2 regions of the Methylobacterium sp. ME121 genome follow, and region 1 is predicted to be linked to the other one. Evidence: predicted binding sites of a transcription regulator. Region 1 holds the regulator's gene; the other holds the start of a gene.
What was found. Region 1 encodes LexA, which represses DNA repair genes until DNA is damaged. Its sites were predicted from a motif close to TGTTCNNNNTGTGTTCNG; they were not measured.

Region 1 (16,028 bases):
AATCATGGCGATGACGAAGACGTTGTCCATCGACAGCGACTTCTCGACCACGAGGCCGGTGACGTATTCCTCGGCGGAGGACGGCCCGAGATACCACCAGATCCAGCCGCCGAAGGCGAGGCCGAGGGCGAGGTAGAAGCCGGTGAGCAGCAGGCTCTCCCGGACGCCGATCTCGTGCTCCTTGTCGCGGTGGAGGAGCCCGAGGTCGAAGGCGAGCAGGCAGGCGATCAGGACGTGGAACCCGAGCCACATCCACAACGGCTTGCCGAGCCATACGACGGTAAGGACGTCCATCATGTGCGGGACCTGATGCTGATTCCGAATGGAAAGCATCGGCTCCGACATCACGGGCGCTGAGGAGCGCCCGCCAGAGGGGCCCGCAGCCGATGAGGTCGACGTAAGGGGCGATCCGGGCGAATCAAGGGCAGAGCGCCGGCGTGGCGCGCGGACCGGTGACGATATCCGGCCCCCGTGGCCCCGGCGCGACGAAGGAGCGCGTCACCTTCCGGATGCCGCCGGAAGGCGCGAGCACCCGCACGCGTCCGCGACCTGCTCCGGAGCGGTCTCCCGTCTCGGCCCCGCCCGCGTGCGCGGTGACGGGATCCCGGCCCGGTCCGGCGTCGCGGGATCGGCAGAAGTCCACCCCGGGGGCCGTCAGGTGGAGGCCTCCGGCGTCTCGGCGGCCATCTTCGGCGACGTGCGCTCGCGCAGGGGCCGCTCCTCCATCAGCGCCAGGAACGTGAAGGCGCCGAGCAGGCCGAGGCAGGCGGCCAGGAAGACGTAGCGGAAAGTCAGGGCGAGCTGGGCCGGGTCCGCGCCGCGGATCAGGCTCTCCACGTCGTGCGCCCCTCCCCCTGCCCCGCCCGCGGCGCCGCCGAGCACGATCGTCCCGAAGGCCGCCACGATCAGCGCCCCGCCGAGGGAGCGGAAGAAGTTCATCGCGGCGGTGGCGATGCCGAGCTGGTGCGTCTCCACGGCGTTCTGGATCGAGATGGTCGAGAGCGGGAGGATCGTCCCGATTCCCATGGAGAGCAGCGCGAACAGCACCTCCATGAGCCAGAAGGGCAGCGCCCGGCCCTGCCAGGCGATGGTGGCGCAGCAGGCGAGACTGACGCACATCATCGCCAGCGGTACCCGCTTGTAGTGCCGGAAATGCAGCATCGACCGGCCCGACAGGGTCGCGCCCGTGACGGTGCCGATCATCAGCGGCACCAGGGCCACGCCGGACTCGCTCGCCGAGAGCCCGATCACCCCTTCGAGGAAGATCGGCACGTAGATGGTGAGCCCGATGAAGGTGCCCATGGCGAAGCAGGCCGCCAGCGTCGCGCTGTAGACCACCCGGTCCTTCAGCACCTCCGTGGGGATCAGCGGCTCCGGCGCCGTGGCGAGCCGCGCCGCGAAGCCGCCCCCCAGCACGGCCGCCCCGGCGAGGAGGGCGAGGACCGGCGCCGAGTCCCAGGGATAGCGCACCCCGCCCCAGCTCAGGGCCAGCAGGAGGGTGACGGAGCCCGCCACCATCAGGGCGGCGCCGGGATAGTCCAGCCGGTGGCGGCGCTCGTGGCGCGGCAGGCGCTTCAGGTTGGCGTTGGTGAGCGCGAAGGCGAGGCAGCCGATCGGCAGGTTGATCCAGAAGATCAGCGACCAGTGCAGGTGCTGGGCGAAGAAGCCGCCGAGCAGCGGCCCCGCCACCGAGGCCGTCACGAACACGCCCGCGATCACCACCTGGTAGCGCGCCCGCTCCTTGGGCGACATGATGTCGGCCAGGATGGTCTGCGCCAGGGCGATCAGCCCGCCGCCGCCGACGCCCTGGAGGCCCCGGGCGAGCGCCAGCGCCACCATCGTGGGCGCGAGCGCGCAGGCGAGCGAGCCGACCACGAAGGTCGCGATGGCGATCAGCAGCATGATCCGCCGGCCGTGGATGTCGCTGAGCTTGCCGTAGAGCGGGGTCACCGCCGTGGAGGCCAGCAGGTAGGCGGTGACGATCCAGGGCAGGTTCGCGGCGTCGCCGAGGTCGAGGCCGATGGTCGGCATGGCGGTCGCCACGATGGTCTGGTCGAGGGCCGCGAGCAGCATCGCGGTCATCAGCCCGTAGACGATGGCGCGGATCTCGCCGGGGCTGAGCGCGGCCTGCGGGCCGGCCGGCCGCGCCCGGGTTTGCGGCTGGACCTCGGTGACGGCGACGGGACTGGCCACGTGTCTGAGAGCCTCTGATCCGGACCGTGCCGGCCGACCGTCCGGGGCGGACGGGGCCTGGGGCGGCATGAGGAGGTGTGCGGACGGACCGCGGTCGCGGGCCGGTGTGCCGGTATCCGCGGCGCCCGGGATCGGAAAGAACGCAGGTCCGGACGTACCCGGTTCCTAGCGCAACGCCGGAGGCCAGCCCATGGCGCCCGGCGCCGATCCGGCCTTCGCCCTTGACAGAGGGCGCCGGGCTGTCGCTCTCCCGGCCCATGCCGGATGACAGGGATGCAATCGCCATCGTGGGCGGCGGGCCGGCCGGGCTCGCCGCGGCCGAGCTGCTGGGGGAGGCCGGCCGCGCGGTCACGGTCTACGAGCGCATGCCGTCCGTCGCCCGCAAGCTGCTGATCGCCGGGCGCGGCGGCCTCAACATCACCCACAGCGAGGCGCGGGCGGAGTTCCTCGCCCGCTACCATCCGCGCGGCGTCCTCGACGCGGCCATCGCGGCCTTCCCGCCCGACGCGCTCAGGACGTGGTGCGCGAATCTCGGCGAGCCGACCTTCGTCGGCTCGAGCGGGCGCGTCTTCCCGCAAAGCTTCAAGGCCTCGCCGCTGCTGCGGGCGTGGCTGGCGCGGCTCGACCGCCTCGGCGTCCGGATCCGCACCCGCCACCGGCTCACGGGGATCGCCGAAGGCCTGCGCTTCGAGACCCCGGACGGTCCCCTGGACCTCCGCCCCCGCGCCACCCTGCTGGCGCTGGGCGGGGCCAGCTGGCCCCGCCTCGGCTCGGACGGGCGCTGGGTGCCGCTCCTCGAAGGGCTCGGCGTGGCGGTGGCGCCCCTGCGTCCGGCCAATGCCGGCTTCGCGGCGGCGTGGTCCGACCTGTTCCGGGAGCGGTTCTCCGGCGCGCCGCTGAAGCGGGTGGCGCTCACCTGCGCGGGCACCACGGTGCGGGGCGAGGCCGTGATCACGGAGGCCGGCATCGAGGGCGGGGCGATCTACGCTCTCTCGCGCCCCCTGCGGGAGGCGATCGCGGCCGGGGGCAGCGCGCGGCTGGTCGTGGATCTCCGCCCCGACCTGACCCGGGAGGCCCTCGCCCGCCGCCTGTCCGGCGCCCGGCCGGGCGACTCGGCCGGGACCCGGCTGCGCAAGGCCGCGGGCCTCGCGCCCGCGGCGGCGGGTCTGCTGCGCGAGGCGGCCGGCGGCGCCCTCCCGACGGAGCCCGGGGCCCTCGCCGGTCTGATCAAGGCCGCGCCCATCACCCTCACCGCCTCCGCGCCGATCGAGCGGGCGATCTCGACGGCGGGCGGCGTCCGGCTCGACGCCCTCGACGGGCGGTCCATGCTGCGCGCCCATCCCGGCCTGTTCCTGGCCGGCGAGATGCTCGACTGGGAGGCGCCGACCGGCGGCTACCTGCTCCAGGGCGCCTTCGCGGGCGGCCGGGTGGCCGCCGCCGGGATGCTCGACTGGCTGCGCGAGACCGGCGGCTGAGCCGCCGGGATCAGGGTTGCCCGCCTCAGGGCCGCGTGCAGAACCCGACGATGCCGGACGCCTCCGCCGGGCAGCTGACGCCCTCCCCCTCGTAGACCGGCGCGCCGCCCTTGAGGCAGTGGGCCGTGACCAGCATCTCGCCGGTCCCGCAGGTGATCGTGCAGCCCCCCGGGCAGTCGGATTTGCGCACGGGCCGCAGGCTGGCCGCGGCGGCCTCGCCCTTCGGACCCGGGCCGCCCTGCGGTCCGACCGGACCCCGTGGGCCCGCGGCGCCCGCGTCGCCCTTCGGACCCGGTGCGCCCTGTGGGCCGACCGCGCCCGCGGGACCGGGCTCTCCTCTCGGGCCGGGCTCGCCCTGGGGACCCGTATCGCCCTTGAGGCCCCGCTCGCCTTGAGGGCCCTGCTCGCCCTTGATCCCCTGATCCCCCCTGGGCCCCTGCTCGCCCTTGGGACCGGTCTCACCCTTGGGGCCCGTCTCACCCTTGGGGCCCGTCTCGCCGGCCGGTCCCGCCGCACCCTGGGGACCGGGCGGTCCGGGCGGCCCCTCGGGCGCGCAGTTCGCCACCACCGCCTCGCGCTCGTCCGGCTCCGCCTTCAGCGTCACCACGCAGGTCGAGGGCCGGTAGGGCAGCCGGAAGGTGAACCGGCCGCGCCGGTCGGCCTGGATCGAGATGTCGTCGTCCAGCACCACGATCGCCCCGGGCTTGCGCACCGAGCCCGAGATCCGCAGGTCGCCGGCCTCGATCCGCGCGTCGTAGACCATGATCGGCTGGCTCGGGGCCTGCGCGTGGCGGACCCGCGGGCGGGCCGGGCGAGACCGCCCCGTCGCGGGGGCGGACGCGGCCGGATCCGGACCGGCGGCACCCGGCGGATCCGCCTGCTGGCCGAGTGCCGCCCCCGCCAGGGCGAGCAGGAACGTCAGGGTGAGGGCTGAGCTGAGGGCTGAGCGCATGCGCGGTCCGGTCCGGCCGCGTCACGCGCGCGGCGTCGGGACATTGGTCTCGCCCTGCGATTGCGGTCAACCGTGACCTCGAACCCAGAGGTGGCTGTCGAGTCCACCGGCGTCCACAGCCGTCCACAGGCCAAGCCGCTGCCGCCACGCGCGATTTCGGGACCTTGCGGAAACCGTTTGTGCCTGTTCCTGTTCTGTTCCTATCGTCCAGCATGACCGGAGCCGATGGAGATGGGGCTGGACCCTGCGGACGAGACCGAGGCGGCGCTCGCGCCGAGCGATCCCCGGGCCCGGCTGGCGGCCCTGCGGGTGCGCCTCGCGCCGCCGGACCGGGGCCGGGATCCGTCCCTGGTCCTGCCGCTCGGCGTGCCGGACCTCGACGCGCACCTGCCCGGCGGCGGCCTCGTCCTCGGGCCGCCCCACGAGATCGCGCCGGCCGAGCCCGCGGACGCGATCGCGGCCCTGGGCTTCGCCCTGGCGCTCTGCGCCCGCCACCTCGCCCGGGCGCCCGGAGAGGCGCTGATCGCCGCCGCGCCCGGCCAGCCCCTGCCCTACGGGCACGGTCTCGCCGGCCTCGGCCTCGACCCCGGCCGCCTGCTGCTGCTGGAAGCCGGCAGCGACGCGGAGGTGTTCCGCGCCCTGGAGGCGGCCCTGCACGCGCGGGCGCTCACGGCCCTGATCGGCCTCCTGCGGGACGGGCTGCCGCTGAAGCCGGGCCGGCGCCTGCAGCTCGCCGCGGAAGGGCCCGCGCCGCCGCTGCTGCTGATCCTGCGGCCGGCGCCCGCCAGCCTGCCCAACGGGGCCGCCACCCGCTGGCGGATCGCGTCGGCGCCGGCGGCGCGGGACCGGTTCGGGACCCTGGACAGGCCGCGCTGGCGGGCGCGGCTCGACCGCTGCCGCAACGGGCGGGGCGGCGACTGGCTTGTGGAGTGGGACCATGCCGCGCATCGTCTGCATCTGCCTGAGCCACTGGCCGGTGACGCGGCTGCGGCGGGCGGGTCTCGCGCCTGAGCGCGGCCCCCTCGCGGTGGCGGCCGAAGGGTCCGGCGGGCTGCGGCTCGTGGCCCTCGACCCGGAGGCCCGCGCCCTGGGCCTCCGGGTCGGCGAGCCCCTCGGCCGGGTCCGGGCGCGGATCGGCGTCCCGCTCCAGGTCTATCCCGCCGACCCGGAAGCCGACCGGGACGCCCTGCTGCGGCTGTGCCGCTGGGCGAGCGGGTACGCGCCCCTCGTGGCGCCGTTCGGGCCGGGTGAGGCGGCGGACGGGCTCTACATCGACGTCGCCGGCGCGAGCCACCTGCGCGGCGGCGAGGCGAACCTCGTCGCGGACCTGGCCGCCCGGCTCGCGCGGAGCAGCGTCCCGGCGGGGATCGCGCTGGCCGACACGCCCGGCGGGGCCTTCGCGCTGGCGCGGCATGGCGGGGGCGACCGGGTCGTGGTGCCGCCGGGCGGGGCCCCCGAGGCCCTGCGGGCTCTCCCCGTGGACGCCCTGCGCCTCGATCCCGGTACGGTCGCGGGGCTGAAGCGGCTCGGCCTGCGCCGGATCGGCGAACTCGACGCCCTGCCCCGGGGGCCCCTCGCCCGCCGCTTCGGCGCGGCGCTGCTCCTGCGCCTCGATCAGGCCCTGGCCCGCCGGCCCGAGCCGCTGGCGCCCCTGACGGAGGCCGCCGCCTACGCCGCCGCGCGCGGCTTCCTCGACCCGATCGGGCGGCAAGCGGACATCGTCCGGACCGCCCGGGACCTGATGGCCGAGACCGCCCCCCGGCTGGAGCGGGACGGGCTCGGCGCCTGCGCCCTGCGCCTCAGCCTGCACCGGGTGGACGGCGCCCTGCGCGTCCTCGATCTCGGCCTGTCCCGCCCCGAGCGCTGCCCGGAGCGGGTCGCGGCCCTCGTCTCCCTGCGCCTCGACCGGCTGGGCTCCGCCCTCGACGCCGGCTTCGGGTTCGAGACGGTGGCGCTCGCCGTCACGGTGACCGGTCCCATGCCGGCCCGCCAGACGGATCTCGGCGCGGCGTCCGCGGGCGACGGGGTCGGCGTCCTGGCCGATGCCCTGGCGCAGCGCCTCGGGCGGGCGCTCCTGCGGCTCGAGCCCCGGGCGAGCCACCTGCCCGAGCGGGCCGACCGGAGCCGGGTCTGGGTGGCCGGAGAGGGGCAGGGAGAGGGATCAGGTCCTGCGGGACGCGGCGCGACCGCCTCTCACGGCGGCGGTGTGCTCGATCCCGACGCTTCCCGTCCCTCACCCCGACCTTCTCCCGCACGGGAGGGGGGGCCGGGTGCGCTCCTCGATCAAGGGCGGTGTTCGACCCCGATGGGGGCAACCTCCCGCACAGGGATGGAAGGGAAGGCGCGCACCCGCGCGTCCCCCTGGCCCGAAGACCTCCCGCCCCGCCCCCTGGTCATCTTCCCCCGCGGCGAGGCCGCCCTCGACGTGCTCTCGACCGTTCCGGAGGGGCCGCCCCGGCGCTTCCGCTGGCGCGCCCGGATCCACCGGGTCACCCATGCCGAGGGGCCGGAGCGGATCGCCGCCGAATGGTGGCGCGAGCCCGGCGCGGATCGCGATTACTACCGCATCGAGTGCGAGGCCGGGCACCGGCTCTGGCTCTACCGCGACGGCCCGCACGCCCCCGACCGCCCGGCCGCGTGGTACGTCCACGGGCTGTTCGCGTGACCGCGCCTCAGCTCCCGTACGCCGAGCTCGCCGTCACCACGAACTTCTCCTTCCTGCACGGCGCCGCGCACCCGCAGGAATTCGTCGCGCAGGCGGCTTCCTACGGCCTCGAGGCCATCGGCATCGCCGACCGCAACACCGTGGCCGGTGTGGTGCGCGCGCACGCGGCGGCCCGCGCCCTCGAACCGCAGGGCACCGCGATCCGGATCCTGCCGGGGGTGCGCCTCGTCACCGAGGAGGGGTTCGAGGCCGTCACCTACCCGATGGACCGCGAGGCCTGGGGCCGCCTCTGCCGGCTGCTCACCCTCGGCAACCGGCGCGTCCGCAAGGGCGATTGCCGCTTCGCCTTCGCCGAGATGCTGGAGGCCTCGGAGGGGCAGATGTTCATCGCCATGCCGCCGGCCCGGCGCCTGCCGGAGGGCTTCCGGGCCCGGCTGGAGGCGCTGGCCGCCGCGGCGCCGGGCCGGACCTTCCTCGGGGCGAGCCACACGCGCCGCGGCGACGAGCGGCGGCGCCTCGGGCTGCTCGCCGAGCTGGGCGCGGCCTCCGGCGCCCCGATGGTCGCGGTCTCGGACGCGCTCTACCACCATCCCGACAGGCGCCCGCTCCAGGACGTGGTCACCTGCATCCGCGAAGGCTGCCGGATCGAGGACGCCGGCTACCGCCTGGAGGCCAATGCCGAGCGCCACCTGAAGCCGCCGCCCGAGATGGCGCGGCTGTTCGCCGACCACCCGGAGGCGCTGGCCCGCACCGTCGAGATCGCGCAGGCCTGCGCCTTCGACTTGGCGCAGCTGCGTTACGAGTACCCGGACGAGCCCGTGCCCCCCGGGCGCACGCCGCAGGAATACCTGGAGGAGAAGACCTGGGAGCGGGCGCGCTGGCGCTACGCCGGCGAGGTCCCGGACGCCGTCGCGGCGACGCTCCGCGAGGAGCTGCGGCTCATCGCCAAGATGGACTACGCCCGCTACTTCCTGACCCTGTTCGACGTGGTCGAGTTCGCCCGCGGCCAGGGCATCCTCTGCCAGGGCCGCGGCTCGGCGGCCAATTCCGCCGTGTGCTTCTGCCTCGGCATCACCGCGGTGGACCCGTCGAAGCACCGGCTGCTCTTCGCCCGGTTCATCTCGGAGAACCGCGGCGAGCCGCCCGACATCGACGTCGATTTCGAGCACGAGCGCCGCGAGGAGGTGATCCAGCACCTCTACGCCCGCTACGGGCGGGAGCGGGCCGCCCTCTGCGCCACGGTGATCCACTACCGCCCGCGCATGGCGATCCGCGAGGTCGGCAAGGTCCTGGGCCTGACCGAGGACGTGACCGCGGCGATCGCCGACACGGTCTGGGGCTCCTGGGGCACCGGCATGCCGGACCGGCACGTGCGCGAGGCCGGCCTCGACCCGGAGAATCCCGCGATCCGTCAGGCGCTCGACCTCGCCCACCAGCTGATCGGCTTCCCCCGCCACCTGTCGCAGCACGTCGGCGGCTTCGTGCTGACCCGCGGCCGGCTCGACGAGACCGTGCCGGTGGGCAACGGCGCCATGGCGGACCGCACCTTCATCGAGTGGGACAAGGACGACATCGACGCGATCGGGCTGATGAAGGTCGACGTGCTGGCGCTCGGCATGCTGACCTGCCTCAAGCGCGGCCTCGACTTCTTGGAGCGGGACCACGGCACCTTCTACGCGACGCTGGCCGACCTGCCGCAGGACGATCCCGCGACCTACGCGATGCTGGCGAAGGCCGATTCCGTCGGCGTGTTCCAGGTCGAGAGCCGGGCGCAGATGTCAATGCTGCCGCGCCTGAAGCCGAAGGAATTCTACGACCTCGTGGTGCAGGTCGCGATCGTGCGCCCCGGCCCGATCCAGGGCGACATGGTCCACCCCTACCTGCGGCGGCGCTCCGGGATCGACCCGGTGGAGTACCCGGCCCCGCACCCGCACCACGGCCCGGCCGACGAGCTGAAGGAGGTCCTGCAGAAGACCTACGGGGTGCCGCTGTTCCAGGAGCACGCCATGCAGATCGCCATCACGGCGGCGGGCTTCACCCCGGCCGAGGCCGACGGGTTGCGCCGTGCCATGGCGACCTTCCGCCATGTCGGCTCGATCGGCGGGTTCGCGGACAAGTTCGTGGGCGGCATGACCCGCCGGGGCTACCCGAAGGACTTCGCCGAGCGCTGCTTCGCGCAGATCCGCGGCTTCTCCACCTACGGCTTCCCGGAGAGCCACGCGGCGAGCTTCGCGCTCCTCGTCTACGCCTCGGCCTGGATGAAGTGCCGCCACCCCGACGTCTTCCTGGCGGCGATCCTCAACGCCCAGCCCATGGGCTTCTACCAGCCGGCCCAGCTGGTGCGCGACGCCCGCGCCCACGGCGTCGAGGTGCGCGGCGTCTGCGTCAACGCCAGCGACTGGGACTGCACCCTGGAGCCGGGCGGGAATCCGGCCTTGCACGCCGTGCGGATCGGCCTGCGCGCGGTGCGCGGCCTGCCCGAGGCCGCCATGCGCCGGCTCGTGCGGCTGCGCGCCAACGGCTACGCCAGCATCGAGGGCCTGCAGGCGTCCCTCGCCCTGCCCCGCAACGCCCTGGAGCGCCTGGCCGAGGCGGACGCGTTCCGCTCGCTCGGCCTCGACCGGCGCGCCGCCCTCTGGATGGTCCGCACCCTGGAGGGGACCTCGGCCCGCAAGGCCGCCCGAGCCGATCCGAGCGAGCGCCGGGCCCATCTGCTGGACGCGCCGCTGCCGCTCTTCGCCTGGCACGCCGATGACGGCCTGTTCCGGCACGAGCCGGCTGTGGACCTGCCGGCCCTGGCCCCGTCCGAGGCGGTGGCCGAGGATTATTCCGCCACCGGCCTGTCCCTGCAGGGGCATCCGGTCGCCTTCTTCCGGGGGCGGCTCGCCCGGATCGGCGCGATCCCGGTCCGGGCCCATCTCGATCCGGCCCTGCCCCAGGGCGCGCGGGTCACGGTGGCGGGCCTCGTGCTGATCCGACAGCGGCCGGGCACCGCCAAGGGCGTGGTCTTCCTGACCCTGGAGGACGAGACCGGTATCGCCAACGTGATCGTCTGGAAGGCGGTGTTCGAGGCCAACCGCCGGGCCGCCATGCAGGCCCGGTTCCTCGCCGTGCGCGGCCGGATCCAGCGGGCGGACGGGGTGGTCCACCTCGTGGCGGAGGGGTTCCGCGACCTCACCGCCTCCTTACGCGACCTGCGCGAGGCCGGCATGAGGCTGCCGCCCGAGAACACGGATTTCGGCGTGCCCCCGGACCGGCGCGTGTACCGCAGCCGGGATTTCCACTGAGGCGCGCCCCTCGACAGGCCCCGCGCCGGGCGTAGAGTGCGGCGATGTCGAGCTTCGCCGTTCCGCGCCTCCTCCTCGCCGCCTGCGCGGCCCTGCCCCTCCTGGCGGAGGCCGCCCGGGCCGACAGCTGCGACGACCTCACCCGCCAGATCGCCGGCGCGATCGGCGGCCGGGTCGGCAAGCGCGCCGGCCCCAGCATCGACATCCGCGTGGCCGGCCCGATCAAGTTCGACGTCACCTGCCGGGCCGAGCCGATCGTGCAGGCGACCTCCGCCGAGCCGGCCCCCTCGGCGGCCTTCTTCCGCGACCTGTCGGTGGCCTCCGAGATCCTCGTCGGCGAGCCGGCCGCGACCGTCGAGCCGATCATCGCCAACGCCTACCGGACCGCGCTGGCGGAGCGGCGCAAGTCGTTCATCCAGCAGAACGGCTGGTCGGCCTCCTGCTACACCGACCCGGGCAGCAGCACGGTGCGCACCCTCTGCTCGGTGGGGCGCATCCCGCCGGGCTGAGGCTTACCTGAGCCGGCGGGATGCGGTCCGCGCGGCCGATCAGTACTCGATCACGCCGTCGAGCGCGTAGTGCTTCACGGTCTTCCGGTTGGCGATCAGCTCGTCCACCGTCGGCTCGCCCTTGAGGGCGCGGGCGATGGCGAGCTTCGTCGCCTCGTAGTTCGTCCGGTAGAGGTCCTTCTGGTCGAGGTTGTCGTCCTCCGCGCAGCGGGGATCGAGCCAGATCATGATGATCATGCACAGCTCGTCGAGCCCGTCCTTGGGCAGGATGCCCTCGATGATGCAGTCCACGATCGCGTCGCCGGTGGCGGCCTGGACCACGCCGCCGAGGAGTTCGACGTACTCGGCCGTGTGGATCGTGGCCTTGGTGGTCATCATCGTGGCCGGGCGCACCAACTGGTTGAGGTCGCGCACCACGAACATCCGCGTGTGGCCCTGGACCTGCCCCATCATCGACGCGAAGGCCTGACCCACCGGGCCGCGCACCGAGCCGATCAGCACCTCCGGCATGGCGTCGGTGTACTGGCCCTCGGCCGCCAGCACCGTGGCCTCGCCCGCGCGGAACCAGATCTCTTGCATGTTCGAACTCCACCTGATCGGAGCCCGCGGGAGACATCATCGGGGGCCCTGCGTCAATCGCGTCAGAGCAGGCCCACCCCGTCCAGGACGCCGACCATCGCGAAGGCGACGGTGAGGCCCGACACCGTGTAGACCAGCCACTTGTAGGCGCCCGCCACGCGCTGTCCCTCGGGCAGGGCCCGGGTGGCCAGGAGAATCAGCAGGCCGAGCGCCAGGGGAAGGAGCAGCGCGTTCATCACCTCCACGGCGATGTTGAGCGCCACGAGGTTCGGCACGAGCTGCACGGCGCCCGCCCCCGCCGCGACGGCGAGCGCGAAGGCGCCGTAGAAGGCCGGCGCCTCCCGGGGGGACTGCTCCAGGGAGTGGGGCCGGCCGGTCACGTCGCCGAACCCCCAGGCCAGCGCCAGGGCCACGACGTTGAGCGCCACGAAGGCCGCCGCGACGATGCCCACCCCGAACACCACCTGTCCGAGCCACGGCCCGAGGGCCGGCGTGAAGGCGCCCGCGAGGTCGCCGACGGTCTCCAGCCCCTTCGCGCTGCCCTGCCCGGCCTTGCCGATCGTGGCGGCGGCGGCGACGAGGATCGCGCCCATCACGCATTGCGAGATCACCGCGCCCACGAGCGTGTCGAGCCGCGAGCGCCGCGCGTGCTCCCAGCCCAGGCCCTTATCGACGATCGCCGACTGCTGGTAGAAGATCATCCACGGCATGATCACCGCGCCGATATTGGCGGCGATCAGCACCCGGAACTGACCGTCGCCCAGCGGCATGTGCCCGAAGGAGGCGACGATCTCGGACACGTTCGGCCGCGCCGCGGCGGCGAGCCCGACGAAGACCAGCTCGAACAGTCCGACCACGATCGCCACGACCTCCACGCGCCGGTAGCTCCCGGTGAGGACGAGCCCGAGGAGCAGGCAGGCCGGCAGGCCGAGGCTCACGAGCCGCGGCACCCCGAACAGGTCCCCGATGCCGGCGATGCCGGAGAATTCCGTGACGATGGCGCCGAGGCCGGCGACCACGAGGCCGCCGTACGAGATCCAGGCCCAGACCGGCCCGTACCGCTCCCGGATCAGCGCGCCGTGGCCGCGCCCGGTGGCGGTCCCGAGCCGCACCGTCAGCTCCTGGACGACGTACAGGATCGGCACCAGCAGGATCTGCAGGAGCAGCAGCGCGTAGCCCCAGCGCGCCCCGCTCTGGGCCGCCGTGATGAGGCTTCCGACATCGGTATCGGCCAGCATCACCACGAGTCCGGGGCCCGCGGCCTTGAGGTAAGCGGACAGGCGAGGCAGGGAAGCGCTGGGCACGGCTCGGGAACAGTCCCGCGCACGGGCGGTTCCGGCGGGCGCCTGCGGCGTTTTCCCGGGGCAGGCGGGAGGAGCGTGAGATGGCGGAGAGCACGGATCGGGGCTCCGGCTGGAGCCTGCAGGCGAGCGCCGTGCCCGACGGGGTGCGCCTGGAACTCGCCCTCGCCGACCTCGGCGGCGCGCCGGTGACCGCCGCGATCGTGCTCGACCGGGCCGAGGCCCGGGCCTTCGCCCGCGCCCTGCTCGCCGCCGCCGGGGACGCGGCTGAGCGGACCTTCCCGAAGCCGGGCGCCTGACGGCGCGCCGCCGGCCGGTCAGCGCACCCCGAGGCCGGGGTTGCGGCCCGGCAGGCGGGGGACCACCGTGCCGCGCTTCTCGATCGGCGCGTCGCACGCGTAGGCGAACTCGGTCTTCAGCGGATCGAACACGGTCTCGCCGGTGATCCGGCAATCCTCGCGCACGGTCTCGTCGAGATAGGCCCGGGCGGCGGTGCGGAAGCGCTTCACCCGGGTGGCGTCCGGCTCCGGATCGATCCGGACCTCGCTCAGATTGCAGCCGGTGTACTCGCGCAGGGCGTTGGAGACGATCAGCATCCGGCGCAGCTGCCGGTTGTCGTAGACCTCGTAGGGCTCCTTGCAGCCGATCGTCACGACCTGGGGGGTGAGCGCCACGTAGTTCCGCGAGATGTAGGAGAACCCGGTGGTGCAGCCGGCGAGGCCGAGGGCGGCGAGGCCGAGGGGCAGCAGAGCCGCGGGTCGTCGCATCCTCGTCATTCCAAGAGGGTCCCAGCCCGCGCCCCGGATCCGCCGCCTGCCCGGCGGGGCACCGCGGTGCATTGAAACGGCTCCGCTTGCGCCGTCAATGCGTTTCTCCGCCTTGTCCCGCGGGCGCGCCGCAGCGCGCCGAGCGTGGCGGTGCCGCTCTTGCGGAACACTTGCGGAACGTTTAACCTGTTCGTGATTTGTTTCGGAGACCGTCACGTGGCGGTCCGCCAAGCCGCGAGTCCCCCGTCGATGCTCACGCGCAAGCAGCTGGACCTCCTGCGATTCATCCAGAGCCGGATGCAGGAATGCGGCGTCCCGCCGTCGTTCGACGAGATGAAGGATGCCCTCGACCTCAAGTCGAAATCCGGCATCCACCGGCTGATCACGGCGCTGGAGGAGCGCGGCTTTCTCCGGCGCCTGCCGAATCGGGCGCGCGCCATCGAGGTGATCCGCATCCCCGAGAGCCTGACGCAGGCCGCGCCGGCGCCCCAGACCCCCGCCGAGCCGCGCCGCTTCACGCCGAGCGTGGTCGAGGGCGGCAAGTCCAAGCAGCCGCCGGCCCCGGCGAGCACGCGGATGATCGACGAGTCCGGCCGGGCCATCTCGATCCCCGTCATGGGCCGGATCGCGGCCGGTACGCCCGTCTCGGCGATCCAGAACCAGAGCCACGCCATCACCCTGTCGCCGGACTTCGTGGCCGGCGGCGAGCACTACGCCCTCGAGGTGCGCGGCGACTCGATGGTCGAGGCCGGGATCCTGGACGGCGACCTCGTGGTCATCCGCAAGCAGGACACCGCCAATACCGGCGACATCATCGTGGCGCTGATCGACGACGAGGAGGCGACGCTCAAGCGCCTGCGCCGCCGCGGCTCCTCGATCGCCCTGGAGGCCGCCAACCCGGCCTACGAGACCCGCGTGCTCGGGCCCGACCGGGTCCGGATCCAGGGCCGCCTCGTCAGCCTCGTCCGCCGCTACTGAAGCGGCTCGGCCGGCGCGTCGCCGGGAGCGAGGTCTCCGCCCGGCGCGGCGGCCCCGTCCTCCGCGGCGCGGTCGCCCGGCTCCGCGGTGACCGGCCGCGGCGGTCCCGGATCGCGTCCCGGATCGCGTCCCGGGGCCGGCCGCCAGGGCACGGCGCGCCCGTCGTCCCGGGCGAAGCGCGCGGCGAAGCCGTCGCCGTCGGTCCGGAGGGCCACGGCGCCGCGGGCGGCGAGGACTTGCCGATCGATCACCAGGGGGCCCGTGCAGGTCGGCGGCGCCGCGAGGAAGGTGATCAGCACCGCGGCGCGGGCGCAATCCTCCGGGAAGGCCCGCCTGTCCCGGACGAGGGCGACCGCCCGCCCGTCCGGCAGCCGGGCGGTGCAGCCGAGCCGGTCGCAGCGCCCGCTGCCCGACCGGACGATGAGCGCCGCGGGCCGCCGCCCGTCACCGTCCGCCTTCAGCCACTGCTCGAGGACGAAGCCGGAGGGGCTTCCGAGGGCCGCGAGCCGCCCGTCCGGACCCCGCACCGCCGCTCCCGCGCCCTGCCGGTCGACGTAGAGGTCGTAGCGGTCGGGCCGGGCCGCGAGGACGAGGCCGAGCAGGACCGGCGGCACGGCGAGCCAGCGCAGGCGGGAGGCCGGCAGCGTCGCCAGCAGCAGGCCCGCGGTCAGCAGGGTCAGCGCTGCGGCGCCGAAGGCCGGCAGCACCAGGCTCGCCCGCTCGAACCCGGCGATCCAGTCCGAGATCGCCAGCATGCCGGCCACCGCCTGCCCCATCAGCCACCAGACCGGCCGGTCGAGGGCGAAGGGATAGGCGAGGCAGCCGATTACCGCGGCGGGCATCACCGCCAGGGAGACGAGCGGCAGGGTCAGGGCGTTGCCGACGAGGCCGAAGGGCTGAACCGTCTGGAAGTGGTAGGTGGCGAAGGGCGCGGTCGCGACCTGCGCCACAAGGGTCGTGGCCAGGGTCCCGGTGATCGCCGAGAGGCCGGTGCCGACGAGGCGGCCGATCCGCCCGGCCCCGGGGCGCACGAACAGCCGCCCGTCGATCAGCCGGGCGCAGGCGATCAGCCCGGCCACGGCGCCGAAGGACATCTGGAAGCTCGGGCCGAGCAGGCCCTCCGGCTCCCGGGCGAGCGCGATCAGCGCCGCGAGGGCGAGGTTGCGCATCGACAGGGCCGGCCGGTCCACCAGGATCGCGCCCAGCATGATCAGGGTCATGATCAGCGAGCGCTCGGCCGCGATGTCCCAGCCCGAGAAGGCGCAGTAGGCGGTGACGCCGACCATGGCGAAGCCGGCCGCGATCTTCTTGATCGGCCAGAG
Region 2 (14,774 bases), on a different contig from region 1:
CCACCGTGTCGAGAAGCCGCTTGAGCCCGCCGAGGTCGCGCAGGACCCGGGCGGAGTCGCGCGCGCCCGGCCCCGCCCCGCTCAGCGCCGCGTCGAAGGCGGCGATCTGCCGGGCGATGTGGGCGCGCAGACGCGCCCGCAGGGTCGCCGGATCGGCCGCCGGGTCGCCGCGCCCGGTGACCGCCGGCGGCAGCGGCAGGTCCACCCCGAAGGCCGAGGCCATCATCCCCGCGTCGAGCCGGCCGAGACCCAGGACCTCGGTGACGTCGCCCGGATCGGCGCCCGGGGTGCAGAGCAGGCGGATCAGGGCGGCGCGGCGCGCCGCCGGCCAGCGCCGCGTCAGGAGTCGCGGCCGCAACCGCCGCGGCCTCGGCCAGCCGGCCCGGGCGTTCCAGGTGCGGACCGTTCTCGGATGGACGCCGAGGCGGTCCCCGATCGCGTCGAACGTCAGGTCGGTCTCCCGCAGGAGCGTCAGCGCCTCGGCGCGGCTGTCCGCCCGGCCGGGAGGGGGTGGCCACATCGGCGTCTCTCCGCACACGTCTCGACCGTGCCGAGGTGATACCCCGACAGCGCGCCGGTGTCAAGTGTAAATTCCTAATTTGCGGCGGTCATAGGATTTAAGGCAGGGCGCGGAGCCTCAACCCTCCCAGTGCGCCACGCCGCCGTGGCGGGAGCAGGTGCCGCGATGCGTGTGGCTGAAGCTCCACGTGCCGTCCCGGCACTTGGCCGTGGCCCCCGCGGGCTTCCCGCCGTCGAGGCTCTTGGCCGGCCGGTGCACGTCGGACCCGTCCCGGCTGCGGTAATGGCCGTGGCGGTCGAGGGTCCGGTCGTCGGGCTCCGAGAACGGCCGGGCGACGGCGCTGCCCGACAGGCCGATGAGGACGAGGCCGGCGAGCACCGGCCAGCGGGCGGCGCTCCGAGGGGGGTGACGGACAGGGCGCCGTCCGCGGCGGGCGGCGCTTGTCGCGGTCGGGGCAGGCAGCACGGTATCCTCAAGGTTGTGTCTGATGCCAAAAGACACAACTGAGACGAGGCGTCACGCACGATCTACGGTTATCCCATGACCGGCTACAGGTTGTGCGCGGGGGATGTGGCCGGTCCGCCGGCCGGGCCACGCGGCGGGTCGTTCGACCTGTGCGGGCCCGCACGACGGCGGGATGCTGAACGGGCTCGAAAGGTATTGCCGCTAATGTCCCGCTGACTGGCGGATCTGAAGGCGGTTCAGGACCGGAACGGCCGTCCGGTCGACACGTTGACCGGCGCCATCCGCACGCAGGCGTCGCCTTTCACGCAGTTCGTCAGAGTGAATCGGGTACAGAATGGTCGGTGAGCCACCAGGGTCCGGCGCGGAAGACTCGCCGGGCAACGGCCCCGCGGGGAACCCGGGTCGGGGTCCGGCACAGGGTACCGCGGAAGCCGCCGCCCTGAGCGACAGCTTCAAGCGATTCGCCGACGTCGTGCCGCTGATGATGTGGCGCTCGGACGAGGCCGGCCACGCGATCCACCACAACGAGTGCTGGCTGGAATTCACCGGCCGCCCCCTGGAGGCGGAGCTCGGCCTCGGCTGGCGCAGCGGGCTGCATCCCGAGGATTTCGAGCGCCACGCCCGGATCGTCGCCGAGGCCTTCGCGACGCGGGCGCCGTTCACCGTCGAGTTCCGCCTGCGGCGGCACGACGGCGAGTACCGCTGGCTCCTCGACACGGCCCGCCCGCTCGTCGAGGACGGCCGGTTCCAGGGCTATCTCGGCTCCTGCTTCGACATCACCGACCGCAAGCACGCGGAGGAGCATATCGAGCACGCGCTGGCCGAGAAGGAGGCGCTGCTGGCCGAGGTCTATCACCGGGTCCGTAACAACCTCCAGGTGATGGTCAGCCTGATCGGCCTCTACGGGCGGGCGGCCCCGGACGCCTGCCGCGGCAGCTTCGAGGCGCTGGGCCAGCGGGTCCGGGCGATCGCGCTGGTGCAGCAGCACCTGCACGAGGCACCGCACATCGCGTCGATCGACCTCAAGGACTACCTGCACCGCCTCGCCTCGGGGCTCGGGCAGCTCCGGCGCGCCGGGCGGATCGGCGTCCAGGTCGGCGGCTCCGGGAACGGCCTCGTGGAGCCGCGCACCGCCAACGCGCTGGGCATGATCGTCGCGGAGATCGTGGCCGAGTGCCTCGACGCCACCGCCGAGCACGTCGCCTGCTCCATCGCCATCGACATCGAGGCCGGCGCGCCCCTGCGGCTCGCGATCGTCTCGGGGGTGAGCGACATGGCCGAGTCCGGACGGCCGAACGTCCCGAAGCTCGGCCCCCGCCTCATCGCCGCCTACGCGGCGCAGGCGGAGATCACCGTGGCGGGCGATGCCAGCCCGGGCGATCCCCTGTGGCTGACCCTGCCGCCGGCGCGGCCCGGCGCGCAATGAGCGCCCGCGGCGCCGGACCCCGTCGCCACGGCGGCGCGGCCGGCCTATAGCGGCGCAGACCTCTCCGGACCCGGCCGAGCATGCTCCCTCCGATCGACACCATCATCGAGAATTTCGAGATCGTCGAAGACGACGACATGCGGCTCGAATACCTGATCGAGCTCGGCCGCGCCCTGCCGCCGATGCCCGAGTCGGAGCGGACCGAGGCGAACCGCGTCCACGGCTGCGAGAGCCAGGTCTGGATCGACACGCGCGCGGAGCGGGCGGACGGCACGCCGCGCCTCGTCCTGCACGGCTTCAGCGACTCGTTCATCGTGCGCGGCTTCGTGGCGCTGATGATCGCGCTCTACACCGGCAAGACCCCCCGGGAGGCCGCCGAGACCGACGGCCTCGACCTGTTCCGACAGCTCCGCTTCGGCGCCCACGTCACGTCGAAGCGCTCCAACGGCGTGCGGGCGATGGCGGAGCGCATCCACCGCGACGCGGTCCGGCTCGCCGCCGAGGCCTGAGCGGCCCGGGCGGCCTCACCCCCGCCAGAGGCGCAAGCGGGCCCGGTCCGGCCCGGTCGCCTCCCGCTCCAGACCGTAATGCTCGGCGAGCCGCCCCAGGGCGATGCGGGCCACGACCTTGGCGGACCGGGCCGGCCAGCGCCGCTCCGCCTCGATCCGCTCCAGCCCCTTCAGGAAGCCGCAGAGGTCGATCAGCAGGCCCGAGAGGTCGCTCCCGACCGCGTCGAGGGCGCCGCGCACCCGCTGCCGGGCCGCGATCACGTGGTCGGCCGCGGAGGCCGGGTCGCGCGGGCCGCCGCCGTCGATCCGGGGCGCCCCGAGATCCGCGCCCATCCGCGGCAGCAGGGCGGCGGCGGTCATGTCCCGCCGCAGCCGCTCACCGGCCTCGAAGGCGGCCGCGTCGATGAGCGGCGCGCCGTCCCGGTCGCGCCGGCGCACCATCCAGGCCAGGGGGTTCTCGGCGGCGTTGCGCAGGGTCGGTCCGGCGCCGCCCTGCACGACGGCCAGCTCCCGGTGCTGGTCCGCGAAGGCCAGGTCCCCCGGCCTGGCCTCGCGGCGCAGGCGCGCCCGCCCGGCCTCGCTGATCGTCAGGCGCGTGCCGGCCGCGTTCCACGTCGCCAGATCGGCCGCCGCCAGGGCCCGCCCCGAGGCGGCCGCGAAGCGCCCGCTCCCCACCGAGATCCCGTCGCCGCCCCGCCGGGTCACCAGCGCCTCCTCGACGAGGGGGTCGGGCCGCGCGTAGGCGCCCGGCTCGCCGAGCCGCGCCAGCAGGCGCGACGCCTCCGCCGGGAGGTCGCCCGCGGCGGCGCCGCGCGGGCGGGCCCCCGCGGTGGCTGAACGGCCGCCCCTGAAAGATTTGTTCATGTTTTGTTCCGTTCATGCTACGACGGACGTGCGAAGCCCCCAGTGTCTCAGGAAAACTTAGAAGGTCAAGGCTTTTTTACCTACAACCCACAGCTATCTCGTGGCGGCGCGCGTCGGAGGCCGGTGCAGGGCGTCGGCGATCTCGTCCTCGGACTTGCCGCGGACCTCGTAGCCCATGGCCTCGAACCGGTCGATCAGCGCGTCGCTCTCGGCGGCGGAGCGCGCCGCCCAGACGGCGAGGATATCGTTGACGCGCTCAAGGTCTGCGGCGGGTTGATCGTCCTGCGGATCGGGCTGCGGATCGGGGATCGCGTCCATGTCGGCACCTCGGGATCGAACCGGCGACCGTGATGGGTGCCACGGCCGGCGGTTCAACGCCCGAGGTCGGAACCGGCTCCCGGCCAAGCCGGTCTCGCCGCCCGCGGCCGCCCTCAGAAGTCCCGCTGCACGCGCGCGCGCACCTGGATGACGTCGACGTGGCGGGCGGTCGAGACCGGGTTGGCGGGGTTGTTGACGTAGGCCGCGTTCTGGTTGGGATACCGGCCCAGGTCGAGGATGCGGCCGCTCCGGGGCCCGTAGCGCGTGTAGATCGCCTCGACGCCGATATCGAACTCCTTCACCGGCGACCAGATCAGGTTGGCGCCGGCGACGAAGCGGTAGCTGTCCCGCAGCACTTGGCTCAGGTCGAAGAACCGCGTCCCGGGGGTGCCCGGCCCGGTCCCGGTCACGCCGAAATAGGCGCCCTGCGCCGCGCGGGCGCCGCGGGCGAAGCTCAGGGCCCCGTAGGAGCCGAAGAAGGCGGAGCGGACCGCGGGCGTCCAGTAGTGCAGCATCGCCGCCGTGAACGAGTAGCTCGTCGACAGCTGGAGGCGCTGGGTGAAGGGATTGATGACGCCGTCGTTGAAGAACTGGGAGAAGGCCGCCCCCTGCACCGCCGTGGCCGACTGCGCCCAGGGGCCGTTATAGGCCGGCAGGCCGGTATACAGGGCGGTGCCCTCCCCGTAGGCGCCCTGGAGGTAGAGGGTGTCGCCGGTCGCTATCGCCGGCAGGTTGATCTTCACGCCTCCCTGCACGGCCCAGCCGAGGGCGGAGGCTCCGCCGGCCGGAGCGCGGTTGTTGCCCACCGAGACCGGCGCGCCCAGGTTCGAGCCGGCGAACGCGACGCTGCTGAGCAGGCCGTGGTTGACCTCGTGCACGGCCCCCGAGAGCTGCGCGGAGCCCCAGGACTGGTCGGAGCGCAGCACGCCGACGAGGTCCGGCATGCGGCTGCGCTGGACCGTGTCCACGAAGCCCACACCGGTCGGGCGGCCGGCGGCGTCGTACCCGACGAAGATCGGGGCGACGGGGTTCCCGGGCGAGAGGATCGCGCCGGGGTTCGGGAAGGCCGAGGCCGGAGCGTTCTGGGACGCGTAGACCGGCGTGCGGCGGAACATCGGGTCCTCCACCGATAGCGAGGCGGACAGCCCCTTGCCCAGCGTCGCCGTGTAGGCGGCGAGGTTGGTCGAGGGATTGTCCGAGCCGATGGTGGAGACGATGAACTCGAAGTCGTGGGCGTAGAAATCGAAGAACGACGAGGCGCGGCCGGCGGTGATGCCGGCGAACTGGATGAACGCCTTGTCGACGTTGAACTGCTGCTGGGCCCGCCCGAACTGGTCGACGCCAAGGGCCGGGAAGGCGCCGCCGATCCGGTTCAGCGCGCCGGCATGCATGGTGGCGAAGCCGGTCCGGCTCCCAGCGTCGAGGCGCAGGAAGGCGCGCAGGGTCCCGTAGGACGTCTGGGTCCGGGCATCGAGGTTGATCCGGAGCCGGCCCTGGTAGCCGCTGTAATCCCCCGGGGTGGCGGCAGCGGTGCCTGAGCGGCTGTAGGAGGGCTGGTAGGCGTACTCGAAGCGCGCGCGGCCGGAGAGGCGCAGGCAGGTATCCGTGCCGGGGATGAAGAAGAAGGCTTGGCCGTAGGCCGAGCAGATCCGCACGTGCTCGATGAGCTGCGATTTTCGCCGATCGGGAAGTTCCGCCGCCGCCACTGGCAGACTCAGCACCCCCGCGACACCCGCCAGAACGCCCGTTGTCCCACGCTTCGTACGATGTTTCCGGTAATCCGCAGACACAACATGCATCGAATCGGCCATTCCACCATCCGCACATCCCCCTTTAGGTCGGACGGATCGCGGCGCCGGATAATCCCAGGCCGGTTATCTCAGGCCTGTGCTCGGCTCGACTTGTCACGACCTGTGCAGCACCCGAGGCGATCCGGTGCCGGGACGCGGCGGAAAACGGCCGCTGCGCCAAGCCCCTGGCGGGTTCGCGGTCCCCGCCGAGACCGCCCGATCCGGCCGCCCCGGCGCGGCTCCGGACGCCGCTCCGGCGCGGGACCGGACGCGCGGATCCCGTCCGCGGCCCGGCCGTTTCCCGCGCCACCGATGCCGCGAGGCAACGGGTCGGCGCCGGTCCCGCGGCCGCGCCGACCCGGCCGGCGGCACAGGGCTCCCGCCCCGGCCCCGCCTCCGGACGCCTTGCATCCGCGCGCCCGGCGGGACACATCCGCTCACCCGGACGCGACACCCGCGCGCGACAGGACCCGACGGGAGAGACGATGACGGAGATCGGCCACGGCTTGCTCGCTCACAGGACCGGCGCGCCGGTGGCCGAGGCCCGGCCGCGGCGCTTCAGCGTCCACGGGCAGGAGATCATTGACGACTACGCGTGGCTGAAGGCCGAGAACTGGCAGACGGTCCTGAAGGACCCGGCCGCGCTGCCGGACGACATCGCCGCCTACCTGAAGGCCGAGAACGCCTTCGCCGAGGCGGCGCTCGCCGGGAGCGCGGAGCTGCGGCGCCAGCTGGTCGCCGAGATGCGCGGGCGGATCCAGGAGGACGAGAGCGGCGTCCCCGAGCCCGACGGGCCCTTCGCCTACTACACGCGCCATCGCGAGGGCGGGCAGCACCCGCTGATCTGCCGGCGGCCGGCCACCGCCCCCGACGTGCCCGAGTCGGGGCCGGACCCGGACGAGACGATCCTCATCGACGGCGACCGCGAGGGCGAGGGCCTGCCGTTCTTCGAGATCGCCGCCGCCGTCCATTCCGACGACCACGCCCGCCTCGCCTGGAGCGTCGACACCAAGGGCTCGGAACTCTACACGATCCGGGTGCGCGACGTCGCCACCGGCCTCGACCTCGACGACCGGGTCGAGGCGACCTCCGGCGAGGCGGTCTGGGCCGCGGACGGCGCGAGCTTCTGGTACGTGGCGGTCGACGCCAACCACCGGCCCGCCAAGGTGATGCGCCACCGCGTCGGCACGGGGCAGAGCGAGGACGAGACCGTCTACACGGAGGCCGACGCCGGCTACTTCGTCCACATCGGCAAGACGCAGTCCGGCGCCTTCCTCGACGTGACGGTGAGCGACCACGAGACCTCCGAGGTCCGGCTCCTCGACCGGCACGCGCAGGACGCCCGCCTGCGCCTCGTCGAGCCGCGCACGCCGCTGCTGATCTACGGGGTCGAGCACCGCGGCGACCGCCTGTTCATCCGCACCAACGCGGACGGCGCCGAGGACTTCAAGATCGTCACCGCGCCGCTCGACGATCCGGGCCGCGCCCACTGGACCGACCTCGTGCCGCACCGGTCCGGGGTGATGATCCGCCACCTGCACCTGCTGGCCGGCCACCTGATCCGGCTGGAGATCGAGAACGCCAGGCCGCGGATCGTCGTGCGCGACCTCGCCGACGGTACCGAGCACACGGTCGCTTTCGCCGAGGAGGCCTACTCCCTCGGCCTGCGGGCCGGTCTCGCCTTCGACACGGCCACGATCCGCTTCGTCTACTCGTCGATGACGACCCCGTCGGAGACCTGGGACTACGACTGCGCGGCCCGCACCCGGCTCCTGCGCAAGCGGCAGGCGGTGCCGAGCGGCCACGACCCGGCCGCCTACGTGACCCGGCGGCTCTTCGCCACCGCGCCCGACGGCGAGCAGGTGCCGATCTCGCTGCTGCATCGCCGAGACCTCGCCCTCGACGGCGGCGCGCCGCTGCTGCTCTACGGCTACGGCTCCTACGGCACGCTGATGCCCGCGGCGTTCCGCACGAACCTGCTGAGCCTCGTCGACCGCGGCTTCGTCTACGCGATCGCCCATATCCGCGGCGGCACCGAGAAGGGCTGGCGCTGGTACCTCGACGGCAAGCGCGAGAAGAAGCCCAACACCTTCACGGACTTCATCGCCTGCGCGCGGGCGCTGATCGAGGCCCGCTACACGTCCGAGAAGCGCATCGTCGCCCACGGCGGGTCGGCCGGCGGGATGCTGATGGGGGCGGTGGCCAACCTCGCGCCGGAGCTGTTCGCCGGGATCGTCGCCGACGTGCCCTTCGTCGACGTGCTCAACACCATGCTGGACGCGGAGCTGCCGCTGACGCCGCCGGAATGGCCCGAATGGGGCAACCCGGGCGAGAGCGAGACCGCCTTCCGGACGATCCTGTCGTACTCGCCCTACGACAACGTCGCCGCCAAGGACTACCCGGCGATCCTGGCGCTCGGCGGGCTCACCGACCCGCGGGTGACCTACTGGGAGCCGGCCAAGTGGGTCGCGCGGCTGCGCGCCACCATGACGGGCGGCGGGCCGGTGCTCCTGCGGATCAACATGGAGGCCGGCCACGGCGGTGCCGCCGGCCGGTTCGACCGGCTGGAGGAGGTGGCGCTGATCTACGCCTTCGCGCTCATGGCGGTGGGCAAGGCCTGAGCGCCGCGCGGGCGCGGCGCCCGCGACGGGTGCTGCGCCCGAGGCTCTCGGGGTGATCGCCCCCTTCCACACCCTCATCCCGCGGTGCCCGCCCCGGCGGGCCTCGGAGGCGGGCTCCGGGGGTCACCGTGGGCTCTGGACGGCCCCTTCGCGGCCTCCGCGTCGCCCCGGTCCGTCGGGACGCGGCCGGGGCTTCACGGCCGGGCCTCGGCGGGCGCCGGCGGCTGGGCGACCCCCTCCTCCGGATTGCGGGCTCGCTTCGCCGCCTCCTCGGCGGCCTTGTCGGCGGTGGCCTTGTCGGCGGCAGCCCTGTCGGCGGCGGCCTTCTCGGCCGCGGCCTTGAGGGCCGCCGCGCGGGCGCGGTCCATCTCGATCCGGGCGCGGCGGCGCTGACGCTCCACCTGGTCGGCCTCGGTCAGCTCGATCGTCTCCAGCTCGCGCTGGAGCACGAAGGCCGCGAGGCCGTTCGACAGGGTGCCGACGTCGAGCGCGCGCTCCGGCGCGCTCAGGGGCCCGGTCAGGCCGAACTGGACCGCGGGCGGACCGGCATTCCAGCCGCGGGGCACCGGGCCGCCCACGAGCGTGCCGCGGACGTCGAGGCGGCCGGCGCGCAGGTCGTAGCCGACGGTGCCGGCCCAGCGGGCCGGCCCGAGATCGAGGTCGAACGGCCCGGCCCGCAGCACGCCCCCCACGACGGTGGCGGCGGCCCGGGCGGATCCCCGCGCCTGCGCGCCGCCCCGGGCGAGCTCCTCGGTGACCAGGGCCTGGAGTCGCCCCTCGCGGAGCGGGTCGTCCATCTCGGCCGCGCGGGCCAGCGCCCGGCCGAGGGCCGCGGGATCGGCCGCGGGCAGGCTCAGGTCCGTCAGGGTGAGCGCGCCGCTGCCCGAGAGGCTGTCGGCGAGGCCCGACAGGGTCTCGGCCGTGGCGGCGAAGCGCAGGTCGGCGCTCAGGCGGCCGCCGAACGGTCCGCCGGCCAGGATCGGGAGCGCCGCGTCGTCGAGGCTGCCCGAGCCCGAGACCGAGGCCCCGGCCCCGGGCCGGGCGACCGTCACCGAGCCCGCGAGCCGGCCGCCGGCGAGCTTGCCGGTCAGGTCGCGCAGGGTGAGGCCCGCGTCGGCGAGGCCGAGGGCGGCGGCCGCGTCGGTGGCGACGAGGCCGCGGCCGAGATCCAGGCTGGCGACGCGGACGTCGAGGGACACGGCCGGGTGGGCGGTCGGCGGCGCGAACGCGCCGTTGGCGCCCGGCGGGATCACCAGGGCGGCGGCGAGCTGCGGGATCGACAGCCGGTCGAGGGCGAGGCGGCCGTGCAGGGCCCCGCCCGCCGCCCGCAGCAGCGTCCCGTTCACCCCCGCGCCCGCCACCGTGCCGGCGAGCGCGGCGGCGGCCTCGCCCTGCTGCCGCGACAGCGTGACGGTGAGGTCGGCCGGCCACGCCCCCGGCGCCAGGGTCGCGGCGCCGGCCAGCGTCAGGAACGGCGCCAGGTCCGCCGTGTCGGCGCGGAGCGTGCCGCCGGTCGGGACGAAGTCGGGACCGACCAGGATCGGGCGGCCGGTGGCGAGCCGCAGGCCCGCGACCGTGCCGTTCGCCGTCAGGGCGAGGGCCTGGCCGTCCGGCCTCTCGGCGGTCAGGTGCAGCTCGGCGGGCTGCTGGAGCCCCGGGATGTCGGTGCGGCCGAACCACGGCCCGGCCCGCGGCGCCGCGAGCGTGGCGGTGCCGCCCTCGATCCGCGCGCCGCGGCTCGCGAGCGTCAGGTCGAGGGTGCCGCCACCGGCGCTGCCCCGGGCCTGGGTCCGCAGGGCCGCGGCCGCGCCGCCCTCCCGGTCGAGGGTGACGGCGAGGTCGAGGGGCGCGTCCCGCAGGAAGGCGGGCAGCAGGCGGATCTCGCCCAGCCAGACCCGCTCGAGCAGGCCGAGCAGGGGCGCCGCCGCCGGCGCCTTCAGGCGCCCGGAGACGCGGCCGGTCCCGTCCGCGCCGATCTGCCCGGACAGCCGGGCGCTGGCGCCGGCGAGGTCGGTGACGTCGAGGCTGTCGACCGTGAGGCCGGCGCCGTCCGACTGGATCCGCGCCGCGATCGTGCCGGTGCCGGAGCCCGCGGCGCCGAACCGGACGTCCTTGGCCTCCAGGGTCAGGGCGAGGTCGGTGTCGCGCAGGGTGCCGAGCGCCGTCCCGAGGGGCGGCAGGCCGGCGATGTCGAGGCCGGTGGCGCGGATCTGGGCCTCGAACCGGCCGCGCTCGGTGCCCTCGGCGGCGGTGTAGCGGGCGTTGCCGGTGATCCGCGCCGGCCCGAGGCCCAGGCGCATGTTGCGCAGGGACAGGCCGGTGCCGGCGGCCGACAGGTCGGCGGCGGCCTCGATCTTCCGCCCGTCGAGGAGCGCGACGAGCGGCCCCTCGGCGCCGAGGCGGCGGAGGTAGCGGCCGAGCGCCTCCGAGTCGGGGGCGGCGAGCGCCACCGGACCGGAGAAGCGCAGCGGCGCCGTCTCGACCTGCCCGCTCGCCGTCACGGTGGACTCGGCCGGGCCGGTCACCGCGAAGCGGCGCAGCAGCAGGCCGCCGGCCCGCTCCAGGGTGCCGGTGAGGGCGAGGTTCGACCAGTCCTCGCCGCCCAGAACGGCGCTGCCCACGGTGAGGTCGAGGTCGAGCATCGCCGGCAGGCTGCCGGCCGAGCGCGGCAGGCCGCGGGCGATCAGGTTCTGCCCCTCCGCCGAGGCCAGGAAGGCGTCGAGGTCGAGGCGGCGGGCGTCCAGGGTCAGACCGGCGCGCCACTGGCGCAGGTCGAGCCGTCCGGTGCCGCCGAGCCGCAGGGCCCGGCCGCCGGGGTCGATGGCGAGGTCGATGGCCTCGAACCGCACCTGCGTGCCCCGGGCCTTGAAGGTGCCGGCCAGCGAGAACGGCAGGTAGGCGCCGGCCGCCTGGGTCGGCGGCCCGACGACGAGGCGGGCGGAGCCCTCGGCCTCGACCTGGGTGCCGCCGGCCTCGGCAGGGGCGAGGCCGAACCGCGCGTCCGCCTCGAAGCGCGGCGCCGCGTCGCCGCCGCCCGAGATCTTGGCGGCGAGGCGCCCGTCCGGCCCCGGCGTGCCACTGACCGCCCGGAACGGGATGCCGCCGCTCGTCCCCTCGATCCGCCAGGGCCCGACCAGGGCCGGCGCCTGCAGGCGGAGGTCCTGGACGTAGAGCTGGTCGGTCCGCCCGGTGGCGGGGACCTGCGTGGTGACGAGGAACTGCTGGATCTGCAGGTTCTCGATGGCGAGGTCGCGGTCGCGCAGGGCTCCGCCGAAATCGGGCGGCAGCTTCAGCGTGTCCGGGCCGGCGACCGGGAGCTTGATCTCGGCCCGGCCGATCCGGGTCTCGGTGAAGCGGAACTCGCCCTTCAGGAGCGGCGCGAGGGCGATCTCGGCCTTGACGAACCGGGCATCCAGGCTCGGGCGGTCCGGATCGGTGCCGAGATGCAGGCGGTCGACGCGCAGCCGCGGCGACGGCAGCAGGCGGACCTCGATCCGGCCGTCGGTCCGGACTGGAACGCCCAGGGACCGGGCGAGCGCCCGCTCGACCAGCCCGCGATGGGCCTGCCAGTCGACGAAGGGCGGGACCGCGAGCGCCGCCACGAGAACCAGGATGACGGCGCACGCCAGCGCGGTCAGAAGATCACGCAATGGTCCCGTTCCGCACCATCTCTGCGCGAGGCCGCGACCTCACCGGGCCGCCGTGCCCCGCGTGCCCCCGCGAGTCAGTCGCCACGGCCATAGCACGATAAGCCGCCGGGGGCGCCAGCGGCGATGCCACGGTCGGGAGCGGCTCTCGGGCTGCGCGCGCGAGGCGGCTCGCGGCACGCCGGGCCTGCGGCCTCCGGACCCGGCGCGGGTCCCCTCTCCCGTGGAGGAGAGGGGGCTCGTCGCGCTCCGCGGCTGGCGCCCCCCGGTCGCACACGTGCCGATCCGCGGCCGCCGAGGGGAAGGCGGCGCGCGCCTGCAGACCCCGGATCGTCCCGGCGCGGGCAGCCGCGTTTCATGGCTCCGCCCCCCTTCGCGGCGCGAACGGCCTCGACGCCGTTCGCGATTTGGTCCAGGGAAGCGGGATGCAGAACCGTCCGCATCCGCAGGCCGCCGGGGACGGCGCGCCCGCCACGTCCATCGCCGCCCGCGCCATGGGCGCCCTCCGCCGCGAGGCGGCCGGCTACCTCGAGGGGCTGAACCCCGAGCAGCGCCGCGCCGTCGAGACCACGGAGGGCCCGGTCCTGGTGCTGGCCGGCGCCGGCACCGGCAAGACCCGGGTGCTGACCACCCGCATCGCCCACCTGATCGCCACCGGGCGGGCGCGTCCCTTCGACATCCTGGCGGTGACCTTCACCAACAAGGCCGCCCGGGAGATGAAGCACCGGATCGGCGCGCTGATCGGGCCGGCCGGCGAGGGCATGCCCTGGCTCGGCACCTTCCACGCCATCGGCACCAAGATCCTGCGCCGCCACGCCGAGCTGGTCGGGCTCAAATCCGACTTCACCATCCTCGGCACCGACGACCAGCTCCGGCTGATGAAGCAGGTCATCGCCGACCAGAACGTCGACGAGAAGCGCTGGCCGGCCCGGGCCCTGTCGCACGCCGTCGACGGCTGGAAGAACCGCGGCCTCGGCCCCGAGCAGGTGCCCCCGGGCGAGGCCGCGGCCTTCGCGTTCGGCAAGGGCGGCGCCCTCTACACGGCCTACCAGGCCCGGCTCGCGACGCTGAACGCCGTCGATTTCGGCGATCTCCTGCTGCTCTGCCTCAAGCTCTGGCGGGAGAACCCCGACGTCCTGGCCAATTACCAGGACCGGTTCCGCTACATCCTGGTCGACGAGTACCAGGACACCAACGTCGCCCAGTACCTGTGGCTGCGCCTGCTGGCGCAGGCCCGGAAGAACATCGCCTGCGTGGGCGACGACGACCAGTCGATCTACGGCTGGCGCGGCGCCGAGGTCGACAACATCCTGCGCTTCGAGCACGACTTCCCGGGCGCGGTGGTGGTGCGGCTGGAGCGCAACTACCGCTCCACCGGCCACATCCTGGCCGCCGCCTCCGGGCTGATCGCCAAGAATGAGAGCCGCCTCGGCAAGACCCTGCGCACGGACGACGAGCCGGGCGAGCGCGTCACCGTCACGGGCGCGTGGGATTCCGAGGAGGAGGCGCGGATGCTCGCCGAGTCGATCGAATCCCTCCAGTCCAAGCAGCACCCCCTGTCGGAGATCGCCGTGCTGGTGCGGATCTCCGCGCAGATGCGCGAGATCGAGGACCGGTTCGTCCAGCTCGGGCTGCCCTACCGGGTCATCGGCGGCCCGCGCTTCTACGAGCGCGCCGAGATCCGCGACGCGCTGGCCTACCTGCGCGCCACCGTGAACGTCAGCGACGACCTCGCCTTCGAGCGGATCGTGAACACGCCGAAGCGCGGCCTGGGCGACGCCACCCTGCAGCAGCTCCACACCTACGGCCGCGCCAACCGGCTGCCGCTGCGGATCGCCGCGGAGCGCCTGTGCGAGACCGACGAGCTGAAGCCCCGGGTCCGCTCCACCCTGCGGGCGCTCACCGAGAGTTTCTCGCGGTGGGCGCGGCTCGTGGAATCGCAGCCGCACAGCGAGGTCGCGCAGACCATCCTTGAGGAGTCCGGCTACACCGAGATGTGGCAGAAGGACCGCTCCGCCGACGCCGCCGGCCGGCTGGAGAACCTGAAGGAATTCGTCCGCTCCATGGAGGAGTTCCCCGACCTCGCGGCCTTCCTGGAGCACGTCTCCCTGGTGATGGAGGCCTCCGAGGCCGAGGGCGCCGAGCGGGTCTCGCTGATGACGCTCCACGCCGCCAAGGGGCTCGAGTTCGACACCGTGTTCCTTCCCGGCTGGGAGGACGGCCTGTTCCCGAACCAGCGCGCGCTGGACGAGAGCGGCCGGGCGGGCCTGGAGGAGGAGCGGCGCCTCGCCCATGTCGGCCTGACCCGGGCGCGCAAGCGCGCGAAGCTGTCCTTCGCGGTCAACCGGCGCATCCACGGGCTCTGGTCCTCGACCATCCCGTCCCGGTTCATCGACGAGCTGCCCGAGACGGCGGTCGACGTGGTCGAGGCCCCCGCCCACTTCTCCGCCGGCGCCTCGCGGTTCGACCGCAACCCGGCGCCGTTCGGGTCGAGCTACGGCACGCCGGGCTGGCAGCGGGCGCAGGCCAACACCGCGTCGGGCGGCCGGTCCGGGTTCGGCGCCGCGGGCGGCTTCCGCGCGGCGGCCCCGGGCGGCCGGTCCGGCGGCCAAGC

Region 2: a site for LexA is predicted at 12,558-12,575, ahead of ME121_RS16970 (ATP-dependent helicase). Genes of this name have one in related genera too.

Annotation. Positions count from the first base shown of each region.
Region 1 is NZ_BBUX01000010.1:36,753-52,780, forward strand. It holds gene ME121_RS09565 (TerC family protein) at 1-297, opposite strand, end outside; gene ME121_RS09570 (MDR family MFS transporter) at 655-2,193, opposite strand; gene ME121_RS09575 (TIGR03862 family flavoprotein) at 2,451-3,668, shown strand; gene ME121_RS09580 (collagen-like domain-containing protein) at 3,694-4,620, opposite strand; gene ME121_RS09585 (ImuA family protein) at 4,846-5,631, shown strand; gene ME121_RS09590 (Y-family DNA polymerase) at 5,558-7,285, shown strand; gene ME121_RS09595 (error-prone DNA polymerase) at 7,282-10,572, shown strand; gene ME121_RS09600 (hypothetical protein) at 10,617-11,081, shown strand; gene fae (formaldehyde-activating enzyme) at 11,121-11,660, opposite strand; gene ME121_RS09610 (NRAMP family divalent metal transporter) at 11,723-12,964, opposite strand; gene ME121_RS09615 (hypothetical protein) at 13,045-13,260, shown strand; gene ME121_RS09620 (hypothetical protein) at 13,279-13,728, opposite strand; gene lexA (transcriptional repressor LexA) at 13,978-14,706, shown strand; partial or broken gene ME121_RS09630 (ComEC/Rec2 family competence protein) at 14,700-16,028, opposite strand, start outside.
Region 2 is NZ_BBUX01000025.1:54,273-69,046, reverse strand. It holds gene ME121_RS17010 (DUF3761 domain-containing protein) at 638-898, opposite strand; gene ME121_RS17005 (sensor histidine kinase) at 1,320-2,411, shown strand; gene ME121_RS17000 (SufE family protein) at 2,492-2,920, shown strand; gene ME121_RS16995 (DUF6456 domain-containing protein) at 2,936-3,784, opposite strand; gene ME121_RS16990 (hypothetical protein) at 3,878-4,102, opposite strand; gene ME121_RS16985 (porin) at 4,216-5,913, opposite strand; gene ME121_RS16980 (S9 family peptidase) at 6,378-8,513, shown strand; gene ME121_RS16975 (AsmA family protein) at 8,708-12,163, opposite strand; gene ME121_RS16970 (ATP-dependent helicase) at 12,586-14,774, shown strand, end outside.